3 regions of the Pseudarthrobacter cellobiosi genome follow, and region 3 is predicted to be linked to each of the others. Evidence: riboswitches for the same ligand, from Rfam matches in the RefSeq annotation. Region 3 holds a riboswitch; each other region holds the start of a gene.
What was found. A riboswitch is a leader RNA that binds a small molecule or an ion and turns the genes downstream of it on or off. The one in region 3 is predicted to bind thiamine pyrophosphate.
Positions count from the first base shown of each region.

Region 1: it holds a riboswitch for thiamine pyrophosphate, as region 3 does, so the genes downstream of both, thiD (bifunctional hydroxymethylpyrimidine kinase/phosphomethylpyrimidine kinase) here and NG701_RS15285 (ECF transporter S component) in region 3, are expected to answer to the same signal.
Region 2: it holds a riboswitch for thiamine pyrophosphate, as region 3 does, so the genes downstream of both, thiC (phosphomethylpyrimidine synthase ThiC) here and NG701_RS15285 (ECF transporter S component) in region 3, are expected to answer to the same signal.

Region 1 covers NZ_JAMXBK010000021.1:46,454-49,721, forward strand. The annotation lists gene thiD (bifunctional hydroxymethylpyrimidine kinase/phosphomethylpyrimidine kinase) at 42-1,640, opposite strand; TPP riboswitch at 1,623-1,720, opposite strand; gene NG701_RS06995 (Rne/Rng family ribonuclease) at 1,822-3,268, opposite strand, start outside.
Region 2 covers NZ_JAMXBK010000021.1:179,595-182,862, forward strand. The annotation lists gene NG701_RS07725 (hypothetical protein) at 128-565, opposite strand; gene NG701_RS07730 (VOC family protein) at 679-1,554, opposite strand; TPP riboswitch at 1,710-1,817, shown strand; gene thiC (phosphomethylpyrimidine synthase ThiC) at 1,812-3,268, shown strand, end outside.
Region 3 covers NZ_JAMXBK010000026.1:319,684-322,951, reverse strand. The annotation lists gene NG701_RS15305 (MrpF/PhaF family protein) at 1-76, shown strand, start outside; gene mnhG (monovalent cation/H(+) antiporter subunit G) at 66-488, shown strand; gene NG701_RS15295 (DUF4235 domain-containing protein) at 517-780, opposite strand; gene NG701_RS15290 (heme-degrading domain-containing protein) at 822-1,364, opposite strand; TPP riboswitch at 1,421-1,562, shown strand; gene NG701_RS15285 (ECF transporter S component) at 1,627-2,277, shown strand; gene NG701_RS15280 (ABC transporter ATP-binding protein) at 2,277-3,268, shown strand, end outside.

The DNA.
Region 1 (3,268 bases), on a different contig from region 3:
CCGTGCCTGACTATCGTACAGGCCGCAAGGGCCGCAGCCTGTCAGGAATGAATTCGCGGCGCGTCGAAGAATTCCACCTCGAACCGGCACGACTGCCTGAAAGCCACCAGCATCGCCGCCCGTTCATCCGCGGAAGCACTCCGGCCGGCGTCGTCAGCCAAGGCGATGGCGTCACGCGTGGCCTGGGCGAAATCCTCGTCAGCATAGGCCCGGAGCCAGTCGGCATAAGGATGTGCTGCCGGTGCACCCGCAGCCAGGAACTCCGCGTGGAGAGTCTGTCCCACTTCGGCATACAGCCAGAAGCACGGCAGTACCGCCGCCACGAGGACCGCGTAGCTGCCGGAGGCAGAGGCCGCCAGCAGGTGGTCCACGTAGGACTTGGTGACAGGTCCCAGGACGGAGTCCACTGTCCTGGTGCTTAGCCACGTGCGGTGCAGTTCGGACTCGACCTCAAGGCATTGCTGGGCCGACTTTGCCCAGAACAGCTGGGCGGCTTCCGTGGGCGCCAGCGCGCTGGCCCGGGCGAGGACCCGCGAATAGCCGTTGAGGTAGATGGCGTCCTGGGCGAGGTAATAGGCAAACTGTTCCTCAGCCAATGTGCCGGCCTCCAGGTCGCGGATGAAATCCAGCCCGTAGATGGCTGCAAGATCCGGCTCCGACGCCCGGCGCAGCGTCTCTGCGAACTCGCCGGCTGCCGGAACCTGTTGCATGTGGTGGAAGTGGTTGATGGGGCCGTTGCCCGCGCCCACCTCAAGTTGGTCAGAGGCCTGCAGCGCGCCCACCAGCCAGGGCTTCACTTGCCGTAATGCGGCTTCCCAGTCCCCCAGCCGGGCCTGAGCCGTGGCAATGGCCGATGACAGCGAGCAGCCGGTGCCGTGGCTGTTGCGCGTGGGGATCCTGTCCCCGCTCACCTCCACCACCTCCTGGGCGAGCAGCCCGGCAGCGTTGACCAGGGCATCCGGGCACGCACCGCCGTCGAGATGGCCGCCCTTGACCAGTACGGTGGCACCGGTCGCGGCGGACAACCGCTGCCCCTGCCCGAGCGCGTCGTGCCATTCCCTCGCCTGCGGCTCCCCCACCAGGATGGCCAGTTCGGCCAGGTTGGGGGTGATCAGGTCCGCGAGCGGGAGCAGCTCCCGCAGGGCCGCCTCGGCAGACTCCTGCAGCAGCCGGTCGCCGCTCGTGGCCACCATCACCGGATCAAGAACGACGACGGCGGGACGCACCTTTTCCAGCCAGTCGCGGACCACGCCTATCACCGCAGCGTCGCCCAGCATGCCGATCTTGACCGCGTCGATGGTGATGTCGTCGCTGATGGCATCAAGCTGCTGGCCCAGGAAGGACGCAGGCGGGACGTGAACCGCCTGGACCCCCTGGGTGTTTTGGACCGTCAGCGCGGTGATGGCCGCCATGCCGTAGCCGCCAAGGGCGGCAATGCTTTTGAGGTCGGCCTGGACGCCCGCGCCCCCTGAAGGGTCCGATCCGGCAATGGACAGCACCCGCGGAACGTCACGCAACACCCGGACCGCAGAAGAGCGGCCTGGTGCGGGCCGGACCTCAGCCCGGGTTGCTGGGGCTTCCAGCAGAGCCGCCGCGGGTGTTGCAGGGGGAAGGACAGAAGTTGAAGCCAAAGGAGACATCCCTTCGCCGGTGCTAACCGGACAGGTTCAACGGGTGTGGATCTCAGCCGGCTCTCTGCGCGGCACCCCGTGTCAGTCACCAGCCTAGCGCTCCCCGGGACTTAACGCCGGACGCCCGGACGCAGCCTGTGATTCACAGGCACGTCCGGGCGCCGTTGTATTGGCTTGCCCTACTGCTTGGTCAGAGCTCCGAGGCCGGAACTCCTACGCCCAGGATGATGGGCGCGTTGGCGGCAACCGGTTTGTCGGCCACAGGAGCCTTGACGGGCTCCGGCGCCTTGGCGGCGTGGGTGTGTCCGGCGGGAGCCGCCGGAGCGGCTTCGTGATGCTCTACGGACGTGGCGTTGGCTGCGCCCTGGGCACGGCTGGCACTCCGGTTCCGCCGGGGACGGCGGGCGCGGGGCTCCTCGGTGTGGTCGGAGTAATCCTTCTCCGCCACGGCTGGCTGCCGCTGGCGGGCAGGTTCGGCCGACTGGGTTTCAGTTGCCTGGACTGCCGACGGCGTGCTTTCCGCTACAGGTGCCGGCTCGCCAAGGTGGGCGAAGGCCTCCGCGAGGCGGTCAAGTGTCAGGGCAGGTGCGTGCGGCTGGTCATCGTGGTGCGCCACGAACGGAAGCACCACCTGTTCGCCGCCGAATGTCAGCACTGCGGCCGGGCGGCCGTTGGAGTCGGTTTCGGACTGCCCAACCGGAGCCGGCACCGGAGCCGCAGGCTGCCGGCCCGCGGCAGCGGATGCGTGAGCCACCTCGTCGTCATGCAGATGCGCAGCGTGGGCTGCGGCCGCAATGTTCGCAAGCGCTGCCCGCGTGGCCTCCGCTTTCGCATGGCGCTCGGCATCGCTGGCTTCCGGGTGGACCGTGTGGATCTGCACCGGAGCTGCCGGTACCGTTTCCAGCGGCTGTCCGCCGCGTCCGCGGCGGCGCTTCCGGTCAGTGCGGCCACCCGGCTGGCTGTCCGGGCGCTGGCTGTCGGTGCGTATGTTATCGGTGCGCTGGGTTTCCGGGCGGCTGTCCACACGCTGCACGTGGTGCTCTGCGGCTACCGTATTGGCGCGGCGGTGTTCCACGGGGTCGTCGTGGGTGACGATCCCGCGGCCTGCACAGGTTTCGCACTGCTCGCCGAAGACTTCCAGGAGCCCGGTGCCCATGCGCTTGCGCGTCATCTGCACGAGGCCCAGCGAGGTCACTTCGGCCACCTGGTGCTTGGTCCGGTCGCGGCCCAGGCATTCCACCATGCGGCGGAGGACCAGGTCGCGGTTGGATTCGAGGACCATATCGATGAAGTCGATGACGATGATGCCGCCGATGTCGCGGAGCCGGAGCTGCCGGACCACTTCTTCAGCTGCCTCGAGGTTGTTCTTGGTGACGGTTTCCTCGAGGTTGCCGCCGCTGCCGGTGAACTTGCCGGTGTTGACGTCCACCACGGTCATGGCTTCGGTGCGGTCGATGACCAGCGAGCCGCCCGAAGGCAGGAAGACCTTGCGTTCCAGGGCCTTGTGGATCTGCTCATCGATCCGCCACGCAGCGAAGATGTCCTGGTCCTTGGTCCACTTTTCCAGGCGGCCCACGAGGTCCGGGGCCACGTAGGTGACGTAGGCCTCGATGGTGTCCCAGGCCTCTTCACCGGAG
Region 2 (3,268 bases), on a different contig from region 3:
GGATCCGGACGCGGAGAGAGGGGCCACGCAGATCGAGTACCTGTTTATTGTGCCAGATCAGCGTCCGGATTTCGACTTGACACGTCGGGATGGGGCAGCCGGGCGGACCCGGCGGGCCACGGCCGGTCTACGACGACCAGACATACACGCCGGTGCGTGCGGCGTCATCGACGGAGTTGGCAAGCTCAGCGAACTGCTGGACATACGTCCGGGCCTCGGCTGCGCCGAACGGCATGTCATCCTGGGCGGCCCACTTTTCAGCGACGTCGTCCAGGACATTGCCTTCGCCTTCAGTCTCGTAGCTGAGCAGGTCCGCGAGCGCACGCACCATGGCCGGCGGGACCCCGAGGAGGGAATCACTGGCCACGTCAACCATGGCCAGTTCGTAGTCCGCGCCACCGGCGTGCACCGCAACGCCGGCAAGATCGCCAAGCTGCTCGATTTCGAAATCGCTGATTCCGGGAATCCGCAGGGCCTGGCCCGCCGGGGAGCCGCCTGCATCCAGGACGTCCGCCCGCTTCAGAGCGGCATCGTGAGTGGAAACAAAAATTTCAGTGAAGCCCATGGGAACAGCCCTCATTCCATCGACGGTGCGGCCTGAAAGGGCAGCAGCAAGCGCCGCCCCGGCCGTTCAGAATCAGCCTAGTACAAGGCAGGCCGCACATTTGGCATCCGCACTCAGCGGACGGCGACACGGATATTGTTGCGCCACGGGTCCTCGAAGCGAAGCTCGGCGCCCGTGTGGTGCGAGGCCACACCGGCGACCTTCAGGCGGTCGGCGAGCGCTCCGACGTCATCCCCGGAAGGGACCTCGATGAGCACTTCGCCGAGGCCCAGGGTGTCCTTGCGGGGACCGGCTCCGCGGCTGTTCCACACATTCATGGCCATGTGGTGGTGATACCGGCCCGCGGAGACAAACAGTGCCTGCCCGTGCCAGCCGGCGGTCTTTTCGAAGCCCAGCGTGCCCACGTAGAAATCGTGCGCTGACTGGACGTCGCCCACCTGGAGGTGGACGTGGCCCACGCCGGCTTCGCTGGCCCGCTGGCCGGCCACGGAATCCTGGGTCAGGTGCTGCTCGAGGTAGCGCTGCGGCGGCAGTGCCAGGCTGTCCATCACTACATCCTTCCCGTTCCAGGACCAGTTTTCGCGCGGCCTGTCCCAGTACAGTTCGATGCCGTTGCCTTCGGGGTCATTGAAGTAGAAGGCCTCGCTGACGAGGTGGTCGGCGCTGCCGGTGAAGGACCGGGGTTCGTACTGGGCAGCGGTGGCTACCGTTGCGGCAAGCGAAGCCTGGTCGTCAAACAGCAGTGCGGTGTGGAACAGCCCTGCCTCTCCCCTGCCAGGCAGATTCAACGACGGAGCGGCCGCGAGGTGGACCAGCGGGCGTTGAAGGCGGCCAAGATAGACGCCGCCGTCCTGTTCCGCGACGACCTCCAGGCCGAGCGCACGCTGGTAGTAGTCGGTCATCAGCTTCATGTCGCCCACCTTGAGCATCACGGCGCCCATGGAGAGGTCGGCGGGAAGGAGATCCCGGCTGGTGGCTTCTGCAGTCATTTGAAAACTCCCGGTCCGTTGGCCTTCGGATGGAAGGCGGCTATGGTTCCAATTTACTTGAAGCTTCAATTTAATTCAAGTGGCGGCGCAGCCAAATTGCGACCGCTTTCCCGTGATTGCTGTCACCAGGCCACCCTCCGCCTGTGGTAGCTTCGACTTGACCACACGGGAGCCCTTGCAGGGGCTGAGATCGGGCTGACGCAGCCTGCGACCGTTGAACCTGTCCGGGTAATGCCGGCGAAGGAAGTGAGTATTCATTGAATACACAAGAAACACAGCTGATCCTTGCCAAAAATGAAGCCGACGTGGATCAAACGCTCCAGCCTGAAACCCAGTCACTGAAGTCCCACTCGCTGGCGTTTATCAACGATGAGGCCACGGGGATCCGGGTTCCCGTGACCGAAATCGCGCTGGAACCGTCGCCGAACGGCCAAGCGAACGGGCCTTTCCGGACCTACCGCACGGCGGGACCGGGCAGCGATCCGGTGGTGGGCCTCAACCCGTTCCGCTCAGAGTGGATCGCCGCCCGCGGCGACACCGAGCCCTACAGCGGACGGGAACGGAACCTGCTCGACGACGGCAGGTCGGCCGTGCGCCGCGGCGCAGCCTCTGCGGAGTGGAAGGGCGCACAGCCGGTGCCCCGCCGCGCCGTCGACGGCCGGACGGTCACGCAGATGCACTACGCGCGGCAGGGTGTCATCACCCCCGAGATGCAGTTCGTTGCCCTCCGCGAGAACTGTGACGTGGAACTGGTCCGCAGCGAAGTCGCTGCTGGCCGCGCCATCATCCCCAACAACATCAACCACCCGGAATCCGAACCGATGATCATCGGCAAGGCCTTCCTGGTCAAGATCAACGCGAACATCGGCAACTCCGCCGTGACCAGCTCCATCGCCGAGGAAGTGGACAAACTCCAGTGGGCCACCCAGTGGGGCGCCGACACGGTGATGGATCTGTCCACCGGCGATGACATCCACACCACCCGGGAATGGCTCATCCGCAACGCCCCCGTGCCCATCGGTACGGTACCGATATACCAGGCGCTGGAGAAGGTCAATGGCGAAGCCAACGCTCTGACGTGGGAAATCTTCCGGGACACGGTCATTGAGCAGTGCGAGCAAGGCGTGGACTACATGACCATCCACGCCGGTGTGCTGCTGCGTTACGTGCCGCTGACGGCCAACCGCGTCACCGGCATCGTCTCCCGGGGCGGTGCCATCATGGCAGGCTGGTGCCTGGCCCACCACCAGGAGAACTTCCTGTACACGCACTTCGACGACCTGTGCGAGATCTTCGCCAAGTACGACGTCGCGTTCTCCCTGGGCGACGGACTGCGCCCGGGAGCGACGGCGGACGCCAACGACGCCGCCCAGTTCGCCGAGCTCGACACCCTGGCTGAACTGACCCAGCGGGCGTGGGAATTCGACGTGCAGGTCATGGTGGAAGGTCCCGGGCACGTCCCGTTCCACCTGGTGCGGGAGAACGTGGAACGCCAGCAGGAACTCTGCAAGGGCGCCCCGTTCTACACCCTGGGGCCGCTGGTTACGGATATTGCCCCCGGCTACGACCACATCACGTCCGCCATCGGCGCCACGGAAATCGCCCGGTACGGCACGGCGATGCTTTGTTACGTCACGCCCAAGGAACACCTTGGCCTGCCGAACAAGGACGACGTGAAGACCGGGGTGATCACCTACAAGATCGCCGCCCACGC
Region 3 (3,268 bases):
CATCGTCGGTTTCATCGGCTCGGTGACCGTTGCGCGCTTCGTGGCCGACCGGCGAGAGCAAGCCAATGAATCCTGAGGCCAGCGTGGTTGATAACGTCATCGATACCGTGTCGGCGGTGTTCCTGGTGCTGGGTGCCCTGATGTCGCTCGCCGCCGCCGTAGGCCTGCTCCGCTTCCCGGACCTGCTGAGCCGCATGCATGCAGCCACCAAGCCCCAGGTGCTGGGGCTGTTCCTGCTCCTGGCGGCCATCGGCCTGCAGCTGCGCACCTGGTGGGTGTGGCCGGTGCTGCTGGTGGCCTGGATTTTCCAGCTGCTGACGGTGCCGGTTTCCGCCCATATGGTGGGCCGCGCCGGTTACCGGACCAAACACCTGCACCGGGAGCTGCTCAGCTCCGATGAACTCGATGCCGTGGTTCAGCAGGCGGCGCGATCCGCCCGGGATGAGTCCTCCAGGGATGAAGCGTCCGACGGCGGCCGGCGGGACTGAGCGTCAGCCGCCGGCCTGCTCGCCAGGGTTAGACGATGTCCTGGGACTTGGCGAAGCGGGTGATGGCCCGCTGCGTGCCGCGGTTGGCGAGCACCTGAATGATGGTGCTGACCGAGGCCGAAATGAGCGCGAAGGTGAGTGCCGAGCGAAGGCTCGTGGGGGTGTCTTCATCCTTGCCGGTGGGAGGCTTCCGGCCGGTGGACTTTTCCCACACGGTATTGACCATCTTGGTGCCGACGAACCCGGCGCCGATGCTGATTGCAGTGCCGAGCAGCTTGATGAACAGGTTCATTCGTTGAACTCCTTGTGAGCGGATCCGGGACTGTCTTTAGCCTAACCCGGCTGCATGGACTCCAGAATCTCCCGCAGGGCTTCCACCACCAGATCGTGGTCCTGCTGCTGGGGCAGGCCTGAGACCGTCACCGTGGCCACTGCACCCACGCCTGTGACGTAGACCGGGAAGCAGCCGCCGTGCGGGGCGTAGGTGGACTCGTCGAACCAGCCGTGGTCCTCGATCCGGCCGCCATGCAGCCTGCCGCGCAGGCCCACCAGCAGCGACGGGATCTCATACCTGGCGGCGGTGCGCTGCTTGGCCCGGATCCAGCGCTCGTTGTCCGGGGTGGCGCCGTCCAGGGCCACGTGGAACAGGACCTGGTCACCCTTGGTGATGTCGATCGCGATGGGCAGCTTCCGGCTCTTGCCCAGCTCCACCAGGAGCAGCCCGAGGTTGAGGGAGTCGTCCTTGCTGAAATGCGGAAACTGCAGCTCGTTGATCTCGGCTTCGACCCGGGCTATCAGGGCCTCAAGCAGCCCCGCCGGCTGGGGCACTGTCGAATCGGGATTGAACGCAGTCACAGTCGGGTTGTTGGCAGTCATGGCCCACAATCTACCCCGCCCGCGGTGTAAACTGGAGCACGCCCATCAGGGCAGATTTATTACGACAGGGGAGCGCCGCCGTCGGGCATCACTGGCATTGCCAGGGAACCGCAGCTAGGCGCTGAGAGTGCGGACAGCCGCAGACCCTCGAACCTGATCCGGTTAGTACCGGCGCAAGGGAGTCGAGTTCTCGAAGTGTCCGGAAACGGCGGCAGCGCCGCACGCCGGGGCACTTTCCCCTCCTGTTCCTCAGGAGGACCAAATGACAACTGCAGCAATCAAAAAGACCGGCAATACCTGGCGTGTTGTGGACATCGTGGTGGCGGCGCTCATCGCCATCACCGGCGGTGTGATCTTCTGGGCCTGGTCCCAGGGCGCCGGCATCATTTCCGCCCCCATGAACGCCGTTTACCCCCCGCTGACCGGCCTGATCGCCGGCGGCTGGATGATCCCGGCAGTGCTGGGCATGCTCATCATCCGCAAGCCCGGCGCGGCGCTCTTCTGCGAAGCGGTGGCCGCCACCGGCGAACTCATCATGGGCTCGCAGTACGGCGCCACGGTGCTGATCTCCGGACTCCTCCAGGGCCTGGGCGCCGAACTGGTGTTCTTCCTGCTGGTGTACGGCAACTTCCGGTTCAAGTCCTTCCTGCACCAGAAGTACAACCTGATCGCCGCACTGCTGGCCGGTGCCGGCGCGGGCCTGTTCTGCGGCCTCAATGACTCCTTCCTGCCGTGGGGCTGGAACATCGCCTACGAGCCCGGCGACAAGCTCGCGTACATCGTGTTCTGCACCATCTCCGGCGCGGTCATTGCGGGTGCGCTGTCCTGGATCGCCACCCGCGGCCTGGCCAAGACCGGCGTGCTGAGCTCGTTCGCGTCCCGGAAGGCAGCGTCGGAGCCCGTCTTCAACTGATGACCGCTTCCGACGCCGGCGCCTCCGCAGTGCGCCCCGCCGCGGTGTCCGCCCGTGGCTGGGGCTGGCGGCATGCCGGACGTTCCGCGCCCGCCGTCCACGGGCTCGACCTCGACATCGCTCCTGGCGAGCGGGTGCTGCTGCTGGGCCCCTCGGGCGCCGGCAAGTCAACGCTGCTGCACGCGCTCGCAGGGGTGCTGGGGGACGAAGGGGACGACGCCGACGAAACCGGTTCGTTGCTGATCGACGGCGTGGTGCCCCGCGGGCAGCGCGGCCGCTCGGGCCTGATGCAGCAGGATCCGGAAACGCAGGTGGTGCTTTCGCGTCTGGGCGACGACGTCGCCTTCGGCGCCGAGAACCTCGCCGTTCCGCGGGACGAGATCTGGCGGCGCGTCCATGAAGCGCTCGACGACGTCGGGCTGCGAAGTGCCGGGGGCGGCGGTTTGAACGCCGGTGCCGGCGCCGGTTTGAACGCCGACGGCGGCGCTGGCGCCGGCGGGCTCCCACTGGACCACCCGACGTCGGCCCTTTCCGGCGGGCAGAAGCAGCGCCTGGCATTGGCCGGGATACTCGCGATGCGGCCCGGGCTGATCCTGCTGGACGAGCCCACCGCGAACCTGGATCCCGCCGGCGTGCTGGAAGTCCGGGACGCCGTGGGCCGCTGCCTGGACAAAACCGGCGCCACCCTCGTTGTGGTGGAGCATCGCGTGTCCGTCTGGAAGGACCTGGTGGACCGGATTGTGGTGCTCCAGCCGGGCACCGCAGCGGGCTCCGCTGGAGGTTCCGCCAGCACGTCCGCGGTCCTGCTGGACGGGCCGCCGGACCAGGTGCTGGCGGAGGCACGGGACATGCTGATCGGCGCGGGCGTCTGGGTGCCGGGCTATGTTCCGGCAACCCGCCGCCGCGTATCCGCAGGCTCCGGTGACCTGCTGCTGGCTGCCGAGGACCTTGCCGTCTCCCGCGAGCGTCCGCGGCGCCGCGGCTTCCGGAC